4 regions of the Shewanella loihica PV-4 genome follow, and region 2 is predicted to be linked to each of the others. Evidence: predicted binding sites of a transcription regulator. Region 2 holds the regulator's gene; each other region holds the start of a gene.
The links. The regulator sigma-54, encoded in region 2, starts transcription at its own class of promoters, with help from an activator protein. The targets are predictions, from matches to a motif close to GTTGGCACGNNNNTNGNNT.

Region 1 (3,087 bases), 2.2 Mb from region 2:
GCCGCTGCGATACCACTCAATGCAATGTTAAATGACATAAATCACCTCACTAAAAATTTGTTATCTGTTCTGGACCTTACAGCCCTAACGCTCTGCTTTGTCTAGGTTTCAGACACGGCCAGAACATCACCGAGTTTGATACCGCCTATGCCTCTCAAGTTGAGAATTGCGCCGGTACTTGCCGTTCCCAGCGAAACACTCGTCACGTGAGCGTAGGTCGATACGGCTAAATCTTCACTCTTACCATCTACCTTGCCCGATGCCTTAATGGAATAATTACCACTGGCAACGGGCTCCCCATCCTTATCCAGTCCATCCCAGGAGACATCTATGTTGCCGCCGTCGCTACCATCGACGGTGAAGGTCTTCACTAGCTGGCCCTTCTCATCTTCGATTCGCACGGTTATCGACTCGATAGGCTCAGGGGTACTGATCACCCCTTTGAGCACGGGATCTTCCGCCGAGATATGCCCGGTATCCGATGGGATCAACACCTTCTGCCCCACTAGCCCCGAGGCCTGCAGCGCCTGGCTCGAGGTCATCACGGTATTGAGGTTAACTATCTCCTCGTTGAGCTTAGTGATGCCATCCACGGTGGAGAAAGACGCCATCTGGGCGATCATCTGATCGTTGTCCACCGGCTTAAAAGGATCCTGCATCGACAGCTGCTGACTGAGCAGGGAGAAGAAATCCTCCTGGGTCAGCTCCTGACTCTTGGCCTCAGGGATCGAGGACTCCTCTTGCAGGCGCATGCTGTCGAGAAACGGATTTCCCGTAGTCTGGGTGGTTGCCTGACTGCTCGACGCCTGAGGCGTCACCGACTTGGCGCTCTGGGTCGAACTGGTTTGCGCAACCTGAGTATTTAACGGATTAACTAGGCTCACGACTTACCCCCTAGGAATTGCCAATGCGTAAGGTTTGCTGAAGCATAGATTTTGCCGCATCGGCAACCTGTACGTTCATCTGGTAGGAACGAGAGGCCGAGATCATGTTGGCCATCTCCTCCATCACATTGACATTTGGCTTATAAATAAACCCATCGGCATCCGCTAACGGATGATCGGGTGAATACTCTTTCTGTAACGGCTTATCGCTCTCGACAATACCGGCCACCTTGACCGCCTGGCTGGTATTCTGCTGATGACTGGCCTTGGCCAGCTCGGCCTCGAAAACCGGATGGCGGGCGCGATAGGTCTTATCCACACTGCTGGAGACTGAATCGGCATTAGCGATGTTACTGGCAGTGGTATTTAGCCTGACCGACTGGGCCGACATGCCAGAGCCTGCCACATTGAAGATATTAAAAAGGCTCATAATTACGTTCCTTTAAGGGCTTTTTTCAGGCCGGAAAACTTACCGTCAAGAAAACCTAACGACATCTGATATTCGAGCGCATTCTGCATAAACTCTGACTGCTCCTGCTGAATATCCACCGTATTGCCATCACCTGTATCAGGCTGATTGGGTACCCGATAGCTAATGTGTTGCTGGGAAAGCGCCGCCAAATCGAAGTGCTTCTCGTTGCTACGGCTCATCGCAAGCCCGCTTTGGGCCGTGCGCGCCGCCTGCAGCGCCTTATCAAAATCCAGGTCTTTCGCCTTGTAATGGGGCGTATCGGCATTGGCGATATTTGACGAGATCACCTCGGCACGCGCCGAACGTATCCCCAAGGTATACTGATGTATCCCCAATGCCTTATCGAAACTAATCGCCATAAAATTGCCTCCACACACGAATGCCATAAACAAAGCAATACTTGTGCCAATAAAATCAGCTCTCGGCAACTTGCTCAGGCAAAGCGGATGTTGAAATGGCAGGCATAAAAAATGCCAGCGACTGCTGGCATTTGAAACTTGATTGCGAACTCAGAGGGTTAGCCCCTTCAAGAGCTTGGTTTGCGACCTTAGGTCCGCTTCTGATAATAGATCCCTGGGTTACACCTCACCATATCAAACTCATCGGTCAGACCGGCAATCGACTCAGACGCTCCCAAAAACAGTATCCCCTTGGGATTGAGGGCGGCAGCAAATTGCCGCAATATCTTGGCCTTTGCCTCTGGGGCAAAATAGATCAGCACGTTGCGGCAGAAGATGATGTCAAACTTGCCCAGCAAGGTGTAACTCTCAAGCAAATTGTGCGCCCTGAAATTCACCAAACGCTTGACGTTAGCCTTTACCACCATGGAGCCACTCCCCGTGGGTTCAAAAAACTGACGTTTACGCTCCTCGGACAGACCGCGCCCCAAGGCAAGGTTGTCATATTCGGCCGCCTTACAGCGTTCTAACATAGAGGGGGAGAGATCAGTAGCCAGAATCGTCGCACTGCCGGGCAAGGCGCCAGGCTTGCGCTGCTGATATTCCAAGATGGTCATGGCTAGCGAATAGGGTTCCTGCCCCGACGAGCAGGCGGCCGACCAGATCTTCAGCGGCCGTCCCAGTCGGGCATATTCGGGTAACAGGTTATTGCCCAACAACTCGAAGGGATAGCGATCGCGAAACCACAAGGTTTCATTGGTGGTCATGGCGTCGATCACCTCGGCACGAAGTTGCCGCTCGGTGGGCTTCATCGAATGTTTAACCACTTCAGATAATGAGGGAAGGTTATATTTCCCCATCAGAGGCGCGAGTCGACTACGAACCAAATATTGCTTATTGTCGCCCAACACAATACCGCTGTGTTGTTCCAGAAATAATTTAAATTGGTTGTACTCGGCTTCGGCAAGTGATTTATTCGGCACCTTGATATCCCAATATCAAAAAAGAAAACAGGCTACAACATACACTATAGCAAGCGTTACAGAGGTCAGCGTTATACATTAGCTAACTCACTGATACAAGCCTAAACTTACCAAATTTAGGCTCAGGCCCAACTTAGTACAAATTACAAACTAAGATGCTTATTCACCGCCGCCGCTAATTCATCAGGATTAAATTTGGCGATAAAGTCATTAGCGCCCACCTTCTCCACCATGGCCTGGTTAAATACGCCACTGAGCGAGGTATGCAGCACTACCTTAATGTCTTTCAATTTAGGGTTATCGCGGATCTCTGCCGTCAGGGTATAACCATCCATCTCTGGCATCTCGAT
Region 2 (3,087 bases):
GAGCGACAAGGGCCGCATCTTTATCGACGATGACGACCTGACGCTAGACCCAATGCACCTACGCGCCCGCAAAGGCATAGGCTACCTGCCTCAGGAAGCCAGCATCTTCCGTAAGCTCTCGGTGCGGGACAACATCATGGCCGTGCTCCAGACCCGCAGCGATCTTAATAACGATGGCCGCGAAGAGGAGCTGGAACACCTGCTGGAAGAGTTTCACATCACCCATATCCGTGACAGCCACGGCATGGCGCTCTCGGGCGGTGAACGTCGCCGGGTGGAGATCGCCAGGGCCCTAGCCGCCAACCCTAAGTTTATTCTTCTCGACGAGCCGTTCGCCGGGGTCGATCCCATCTCGGTAATCGACATCAAGAAGATCATCGAACAGCTCAAGAATCGCGGCCTGGGGGTGTTGATCACCGACCATAACGTGCGCGAGACATTAGACGTCTGCGAGAAAGCCTATATCGTCAGCCATGGTAATCTGATCGCCGAGGGCACACCCGCCGAAATCTTAGACAACCAGCAAGTACGAGCAGTGTACTTAGGTGAACAATTCAAGCTATAGTTAATCTTATAATGGGGCCACAGAGGAAAAACCACGCGTTAATTGTGGCCTTAGGAACTATCCGATATATTTGTCCGGCACATATAGCCAGAGCTTTCTCATTTTATAATTAGAAACAAGGGAATAGCAGTACGATGAAAGCGTCACTTCAGCTCAAAATGGGTCAGCATCTCACCATGACGCCCCAGCTACAACAGGCCATACGTCTGTTGCAGTTGTCGTCATTAGAGTTGCAGCAGGAGATCCAGCAGGCATTAGAATCCAACCCGCTACTGGAGTTGGATGAAGAGCAGGAGAGCGCCAGCATCGAGCTGCAAGACGATGGCGTCACCGACAGCTTCGACAACAAGTACGACGACAAGATAGAGCTGGATTCGAGCCAGGATAACTCAGGGGTCGAGACCTCTGATGCCCTGACTCAAGACTCTATGCCAGACGAGCTGCCGGTGGATACCACCTGGGATGAGGTCTACACCGCCTCACCAAACTCAAGCTCGGGCGCCATGCGCGACGACGACATGCCTTTTCAGGGCGAGACCAGCGAAGGTCTGTATGAACACCTGGAATGGCAGAAGAACCTGACCCCTTTTTCCGATAACGACCTGGCCATCGCTACCGCCATCATCGACGCTATCGACGAGCGCGGTTACCTGACCCAGACCTGCGAAGATATTCTCGAGGCCATGGGCGACCCAGAGATCGAACTCGACGAGGTCGAAGCGGTGCTCAAGCGAGTACAACACTTCGACCCTATTGGCGTGGCGGCCCGTGATCTCAGCGAATGTCTGACCATTCAGCTGGCCCAATACAGCGACGATACCCCGCACATCGCCAACGCCCGCATGCTGATCAAGGAGCACCTGGATCTCATCGCCGGACGCGACTTCCGTCTGCTGATGCGCAAAACCAAGCTCAAGGAAGATGAGCTGAGGGATGCCATCGCCCTTATTCAGACCCTGAATCCCCGTCCCGGTCTCGCCATCACCGCCAGCCGCGACGAGTACGTGATCCCGGATGTGACCGTCACCAAGAAGAAGGGACGCTGGGTAGTCGAGCTCAACCCAGACAGCATGCCTAAGATCAACGTCAACCAGCAGTATGCCGCCATGGCCCGCAGCACTAAGAGTCAGGCGGATGGCCAGTTTATTCGCGGCCACCTGCAGGAAGCCAAATGGTTCCTCAAGAGCCTGGAGAGTCGCAACGAGACCCTGCTCAAGGTGACCAACTGTATCGTCGACTTCCAGCAAGGCTTCTTCGAATTTGGCGAAGAGGCGATGAAGCCCATGGTACTGAACGACATCGCCGAGGCGGTGGAGATGCATGAATCCACCATCTCACGTGTGACCACGCAAAAATATATGCATACCCCGAGAGGGATCTTCGAGCTTAAATACTTCTTCTCCAGTCACGTCGGTACCGACGATGGCGGAGAGTGCTCTTCAACAGCAATACGTGCCTTCATTAAGAAGCTGGTTGCTGCGGAAAACCAGAAAAAGCCATTGAGCGACAGCAAGATGGCTCAACTCTTGGCCGAACAGGGGATTAAGGTGGCTAGACGCACCATTGCCAAGTATCGCGAGGCAATGCTTATACCGCCCTCGAATCAGCGCAAGAGCTTATAAAACAAACCTGGAAACTGGAGGACTATCTTTATGCAAATAAACCTGACTGGGCACCATATCGAGATCACCCAATCTCTACGAAGCTACATCGAAGAGAAATTCACAAAGCTTGAACGTCATTTCGATCAGATCAATAATGTGCACGTTGTATTAAATGTCGAAAAGTTGCAACAGAAGGTTGAGGCAAAGTTACATCTCCGTGGCGGAGAAGTGTTCGCAACATCCGAACATGCGGACATGTATGCCGCGATAGACTCCCTGATTGACAAACTCGATCGTCAGGTCATTAAACACAAAGAGAAGCTTACTAAACATTAACGATGGAACTGAGTACCATCCTGCGGCCGGAGTGCACCACCTGCGCCACTCCGGGCAGTAAGAAAAAGGTACTGGAGCTTATCAGCGACTTAGCCGCTGTCCAGTACCCCACCCTCTCCTCTCAAGAAATATTTGAAAGCCTTCTGGCTCGAGAGAAAATGGGCAGCACAGGTATAGGCAATGGTATCGCGATTCCTCACGGACGGCTGACTAACATAGATCAACCCGTGGCCGTACTGGTGAAATGTGCTGAACCAATCGCATTCGATGCCATTGACAATCAGCCCGTCGATATCCTTTTTGCGTTATTGGTGCCCGCAGATCAATGCGAGCAACATCTTAGCACCCTGGCCGCTATGGCCGAGAAGCTCAATGATAAGGCGATCATGAAGCAGCTAAGAAAGACCCAAGATGAATCCGAACTCTATCAGGTGATCACCCAATGAAATTGGTTTTGGTATCCGGACGCTCAGGATCGGGAAAATCCGTCGCACTCAGGGTCCTAGAAGATCTAGGCTACTACTGTGTCGACAATCTGCCCTTGCAGATGATGGAGTCCCTGCTGGAGCAGCTCAAGGGGCG
Region 3 (3,087 bases), 680 kb from region 2:
GATGCGCCACTGATGATCGATCACCTCGGCAGTCGTCACTACTCTTGGCTCGACCTTGCTCTCGGCGCCAATCACCATGGCAACGGCCTGACCCTTGGTATTACGGGTTACCGCCTTCTGCGGTACCAGAATCGCCTTAGGATCTGTACCCGCGTTCAATACGGCGCGCACATACATGCCAGGAAGCAATACGCCATCCGGGTTAGGGAATTCGGCCCTTAGGGTTACTGAACCCGTGTTCTCATCGACACTCACCTCGGCGAATCTGAGCGACCCCATGTGCTCGTATGCCGTGCCATCTTCCAGGATCAGACGTACATCGGCATTGTCAGCCGCCTGCAGTTGTCCCTGCTTAAGCTTGGCCTTGAGGCGTAGCAGCTGAGCGCTAGATTGAGCGATATCGACGTTGATAGGATCCAGCTGTTGAATCGTCGCCAGTGCGGCGCTCTGATTCGCGGTCACCAGGGCACCGGCAGTCACGGAAGACTTACCGATACGGCCCGAGATAGGTGCCTTCACCTGAGTGTATTCCAGGTTGATCTTAGCCGTGTTAATCGCCGCCTTGGCCACAGTCACGTTAGCCAGCGCCTCTTTGTAGAGGGCATCAGCCTCGTCGAAATCTTGTTGGCTGATGGCATCAGTCTTGATCAAGGCCTTATATCTGGCAGCCTTGGCCTTGGCAGACACCAGGCTGGCATTGGCACGGGCCAGATCGGCTTCGGCACTGACCAGCGCCGCCTTATAGGTCGACGAATCGATCTGATAGAGAGATTGGCCTTCGGTTACCTCACCACCCTCGACGAAGCCGCGCTCAGTGATGATACCCGACACCTGAGGACGCACCTCGGCCTCAAGATATGCCTTGCTGCGACCCGGTAGCTCAACCTGAATAGCCTGGGGCTGCTCGACAACCTGAACCACCCCAACCTCCATGCTTCTTGGGGCTGCTGCCGAATGACCTTGGTTCTCGTCCTGGCCACAACCTGTTATCCATAACGCCACACTAACTAACGAGGCAATTTTTACTATTTGCCGCATGAGAACTCCTAATCAAAGCCGCAACAAAAAACACCCATGCACGGGTAAGGCGCTATGGGGTATCTTGAGGAAGCAAAATTAAAAAAAGATTTAGAAACTATTTATCTCACACCTAGCCAAGGTCAACAAGAAGATGTGGGCAGAGATATTGTAAGTTAATGCAAATTTTTATTTTTAATCATGTTTTCTTGTTAAAAAACAGTTAAAAATTGCGTGTTTTCACCCTGTTTTAGCGTTTTTTGTGTCTAAAATGTGATCGCTGTCATTTAGACATGATGAAAACTAACACCATATGAAACATGGGGTTAATTCAGGCCTATTCATAATTATTCACATCTTTATTTGATCAGTTCATCTGTGCCGACAAGGCCATTCACATCTTGCGCCTATAGTCGCCTCATCAGCCAAACAACAGCTAGATGAGATGAAGATGATGAAGACCTTAACCCAGTTAAAATGCTCGATACTCCTTGGCAGCCTATTAGCCGCAAGCGGCGTCATGGCCGAAGCGCAAGACACCCAAGTCTTAGGCGGCAATATCACAGGCAAGCTGACCTTTGCCTCAGATTATGTCTTTCGTGGTGAGTCAGAAACCATGGATGGCGATGTCCCTGTCGTGCAAGGCACGCTGGGATGGGGAAATGTTCAAGGCTGGTACGGCGGTGTGTATGCCTCCAACATCAAGTTTGCCGATCCAAATCTTGAAATCGTCACCGCACCCTACATAGGTAAGGCGGGCACCTTCGGCGATTCTGGTATCACCTATGATGTCATGCTCTTCTCCTATCTCTACCCGGGCGCCTCATACTCTAACTACACAGAGTTATGGCTCAAGGTGGGTAAGCAGTTCGGCCGCACTAACCTACAACTGGAAGTGACCCCGACCGTCGATGACTGGTTTGGTGTCGATGGCTGGCAAGGCGTGAACTACGCCGTCCATCCAAGCTACCAGTTCGACAATGGCATTAACCTGTCTGCCAGCGTCGGCTATCAGGATCTGGACGGTAACGGCGCCGAAGGCTGGGGTCACTGGAACCTGGGTGTCAGCAAAACATTCGCCGGCCTGAGTTTCGATCTCAGATACCACGGCAGCACAGTGGATGAGAGCCACAAGGTGTACGGTACACAAACCAAGATTTTTGATGACCGAGTCGTTATCGGCGTCAGCAAGAGTTTCTAAGCACAGCAGTTTCCAATCTCTGCACGTCTTTGCCAGCCCTTGGGCTGGCTTTTTTGCACATGGCCAAAAATGCTCCCGACATTTTTTGGCATTTCCCCCATCCATGGGGGTCAGAATACTTATCCCAGATGTTTAGACGGAGCTAGGTTATATCCGGTTATCACCCACGCCACAGGCGAGGATACGGCTGATTTCCGCCAGAGAGCGGCCCGACTGTGCCTGCCACTCATTGAATACTTCCTGCACCTGGGTCAGGCCTCGTGTAGAGGTAAAACCGGCATCGATCAGTTTGTGGGCCTGAAGATATCCCTTGATATCTTCGGTCAGCAGAAAGGTATCTTTGCCTATGGTGCGCAGAAAATAGGGGCCGGTATTGCCACCCAGTCGGCAGCCCAGGCGTTTCAGCTCGGCCCAGAGCCCTATGATATTATCGCTGGGCCACTGAGCAATAAACTTGGCAAAGCTGCCGTGAGCGAGCTTAATATCATGCACCATCAGAGCGTTGTCATATATCGCCATGGTCTTCTTCAGGTGGCGGATCAACTCGGGGTCGCTGGCACGCTGCTGGATCTGCTCAGGCGATAGCATCAAGATCTTGTGGGGCTCGAAGTTGAAGAAGGCCGCCTCATAGGCTGGCCACTTGTTGTCGACGATGCGCCATACAAATCCCGATTGAAACACCTTCTTACTCAGCTCAGACAGCAGCTCGGCATCCGTATACTCGGCAATCTGATCCTGAGATAACACCTCTGGCAGACGAGCGGCCAAGCCTGCTTCGCCGCCTTTGCGCTCACAGGCGCGCTGGTAAATACTGTCGAACGATTCTAATCGCGCCATAATATAAGCAGCTCCTTAAATGCTTGTTGAAT
Region 4 (3,087 bases), 830 kb from region 2:
TTCGAGCTCTGGTTGCTCGTCGCACCAGCTCATCACCGCCTGGATCAAACGTCTACCTAACCCCTTATGCTGCTCTATCGGTGTGACGGCAATAAACTGCAATATGCCACATTGAGTGCTGGGTAGATGCTCTAGAATCGAAGATTCTTTCTTCATCAGCGCCTGGGTCGACTGCCAGCCGGCGCTCAGCAACATCTTTAGGCGCCAATGCCAGTATCTGGCCTCCCCCAATGGCACCTGCTGGGTCACGATACAGGCCAAGCCAATCAGGCGCTCCTCCTCAAACAGGCCGATCAATGCCTGCTCCTCTTGCCATAGGGTGTGCAGTTCCTCGCGAATGGCACCGCGTAACTTCTGCTCATATTGCGCCTTGTCTCCCTTATGTAGGGCGGCAATAAAGAAGGGGTCATCATGGTAGGCGTTATAGAGAATCGAGGCGGCGACGCGTAGGTCTTCGGCGGTTAAATAGACAGCTTTATAGGTTTCGTTAACAGGTGGGGTAGCTGTTGTCATCATTGCTGTTATTCCTTGATCCAGATCAACATGGTCCAATGTAACAAGCTTGTAAAAAAGTGCAAACTTTAATCGATTCGAAACTTTATCAATTTATCGCATACTAAATAGAAGCACCTCATCACCAACTAGCGAGGGATAAGATGGACATCACACAACCGGATTTAGCCACCCTATTTGACCAACTCGGCCTGCCGAGTGAACCCGATGCCGTTGAGGCTTTCATCAAGCAGCATTCCATCGCCGCGGAGATCCATATCGCCGAGGCCCCCTTTTGGACCCAGGCCCAGAGGCATTTTTTAGCCGAAGCCTTAGCAGAAGATGCCATGTGGACAGAGGTGATCGATCACCTCGATGCCCAGCTTCGCACTTAGATAGCGAAGCTTAAACATCCTCTTATGACTCGGGTATCTGGGACTAAAGAATAGGCTTAAAAATTAGGCTTCGAAAAGTCTCACTTGTGAATGGCTTATACAAAAAAGGCAAGCCGAACTGGCTTGCCTTTTTACTAAAGAGTATCCCATTACATGTTGTGGTAAGCCTTCTCACCCCAGCCCACGACGCGATTGTCTGTGATCACGATAGGCGTACATTCATCCTTGGTGGTGGTGCCATCTTCGCGCGTACGCTGGGTACGATAGTAGAGCACGTTGATCGTCTTATCTTGCTTGGTATAGGCCTCGTTAAAATCGGCGGTGCCCATAAGTGTCATCACCTGATCGCGCGTCATCCCCAAGGACAACTTAGACAGGTTCACACGATTCTGCTCCTGCACGCGCTCCCAAGAATTACCCGTGCTCCAGCCCTTGTCACCTTCACCCACATTCAATACACACCCAGATAGCGCTAAACTGGTCGCGCCGAAGACCAATGCTGTTATTAATTTTGTTTTCACTTTCACGTCCTGTTTATCTATTATAACTGGATTCAGGTAAAGCAAAGCTTATGCCAAACAGATATACCTATAATTTTCAACATCTTGAAGCAAACCCAAGAATCAAGAGTATGTCTGTCAGGCTAAAAAGTAAGGAATTTCACCAATCATGAGTCCACTCGAACAGGTGCTGGTCGCCGCACGTAAATTGAGTCTGGCGGGTAAGCCTCCCAGCCTGGCATTGATCAAGGCAAGTCTGGGCAACTCGCTGCCCATGCCTATCCTGGTTCAAGGATTACAACGCTTTAAATCTATGTCAGCCGATGAGCAGGCGGCGATAGTGGTAACCACAAGCGCTCCAGCAGCAAATGTCCAAAGCGACGACGCTATGCCAACGCTGGCCCAGCTCGCCGAGCAGGTTGCCAGGCTCACAGCCAATCAACAGGCCTTGGTTGAGCGTATCAGCGAACTCGAAGCCAAATTAAGCAACAAGGACCCTCACTGATGCACGTGGTGGAACTCAGATTCGAGTGTTTTGACAACACCACTATCACGGCCGCCGAACGCGCGATTAATGGTCTGCTGGAAGCCTACCGGGCCAATGGCCAGGTACTAGGCCGTGAATTTGCCGTGGCCTTCAACGAAGGGGAGTTCAGGGTGCGCCTGCTGCTGCCAGAAAAGAGTAGCCTAGCCAAACGATTCAACAGCCCCTGGGTCAATTACGCGCTCGAGGAGCTTACCCAGGCTAAGCTGCTGCATCCAAGGGAAAAATATATCGGTCAGGATATCAACTCTGAAGTCAGCAGCACAGAGACGCCCAGCTGGCAACTGCTCTACACCAGCTATGTACACATGTGCTCGCCGCTACGAAACGGCGATACCCTGCAACCGATTCCCCTGTATCAGATCCCCGCAACCTTCAACGGCGATCACAAGCGGGTGATCAAGTGGCAAACCGAATGGCAGGCCTGCGATGAGCTGCAGATGGCGGCGGCCACCAAGGCGGAGTTCGCCGCCTTAGATGAATTGAGCCAGTGTGACAGCGACCTGTTTCGCCGCGGCTGGGATCTGCGTGGACGCATCGAATACCTCACCAAGATCCCCACCTACTACTATCTCTATCGCGTAGGTGGCGAGAGCCTGGCCGCCGAGCAGCAAAGGCCCTGTCCACGCTGCGGCAACACCCACTGGTTATTGGAAACCCCTTTGTTGGATCTGTTCCACTTCAGATGCGACAACTGCCGCATCGTCTCCAACATCTCCTGGGATCACCTTTAACTGCAACTCTCTATTAGCGAGCAGTCTATCTCATAGCGGCCCAACTATCTTTTAGCAATCAGATGTCGCCACATGGTCTTGAGTCGCTGCCAAATCCCGGGATGATCCGTCTCGGGCATAGGCGCTTCGACCGGCTTTTGTGGCGGGCAGACTCGCGGGCGAAGAGAGGCGATAAAATCCTCCAGGCTAGCGGCCAGTTGACGATGTGGCTGCTCCCCTGGGATCTCTATCCAGACGCTACCGGTCTCGTTCTCCACCACCAGCATCTCATCCCCCTCCCCAAGCACACCGATAAACCAGGTCGCAGGTTGTTTCAGCTTCTGCTTCATCATCAGATGGCCGATAAGGTTTTGCTGCAGATATTCGAAATCTTGTTGGTTCCAGGGCTGCAACAACTCACCCTCACCAAATTCAGATTCAAA

Region 1: the regulator sigma-54 is predicted to act here: its motif matches at 1,748-1,766, upstream of flgB (flagellar basal body rod protein FlgB).
Region 3: the regulator sigma-54 is predicted to act here: its motif matches at 1,174-1,192, upstream of SHEW_RS00160 (TorF family putative porin).
Region 4: the regulator sigma-54 is predicted to act here: its motif matches at 1,448-1,466, upstream of SHEW_RS13715 (DUF3192 domain-containing protein).

The regions. Positions count from the first base shown of each region.
Region 1 is NC_009092.1:1,553,319-1,556,405, reverse strand. It holds gene flgE (flagellar hook protein FlgE) at 1-38, opposite strand, end outside; gene flgD (flagellar hook assembly protein FlgD) at 102-884, opposite strand; gene flgC (flagellar basal body rod protein FlgC) at 895-1,314, opposite strand; gene flgB (flagellar basal body rod protein FlgB) at 1,317-1,715, opposite strand; gene SHEW_RS06905 (CheR family methyltransferase) at 1,904-2,743, opposite strand; gene SHEW_RS06900 (chemotaxis protein CheV) at 2,881-3,087, opposite strand, start outside.
Region 2 is NC_009092.1:3,950,894-3,953,980, forward strand. It holds gene lptB (LPS export ABC transporter ATP-binding protein) at 1-565, shown strand, start outside; gene SHEW_RS17130 (RNA polymerase factor sigma-54) at 700-2,187, shown strand; gene hpf (ribosome hibernation promoting factor) at 2,218-2,505, shown strand; gene ptsN (PTS IIA-like nitrogen regulatory protein PtsN) at 2,508-2,951, shown strand; gene rapZ (RNase adapter RapZ) at 2,948-3,087, shown strand, end outside.
Region 3 is NC_009092.1:31,207-34,293, reverse strand. It holds gene SHEW_RS00165 (efflux RND transporter periplasmic adaptor subunit) at 1-1,038, opposite strand, end outside; gene SHEW_RS00160 (TorF family putative porin) at 1,463-2,218, shown strand; gene SHEW_RS00155 (DNA-3-methyladenine glycosylase I) at 2,366-3,055, opposite strand.
Region 4 is NC_009092.1:3,123,691-3,126,777, forward strand. It holds gene SHEW_RS13705 (GNAT family N-acetyltransferase) at 1-516, opposite strand, end outside; gene SHEW_RS13710 (DUF2789 domain-containing protein) at 657-887, shown strand; gene SHEW_RS13715 (DUF3192 domain-containing protein) at 1,037-1,408, opposite strand; gene SHEW_RS13720 (hypothetical protein) at 1,557-1,892, shown strand; gene SHEW_RS13725 (Zn-ribbon-containing protein) at 1,892-2,665, shown strand; gene syd (SecY-interacting protein) at 2,710-3,087, opposite strand, start outside.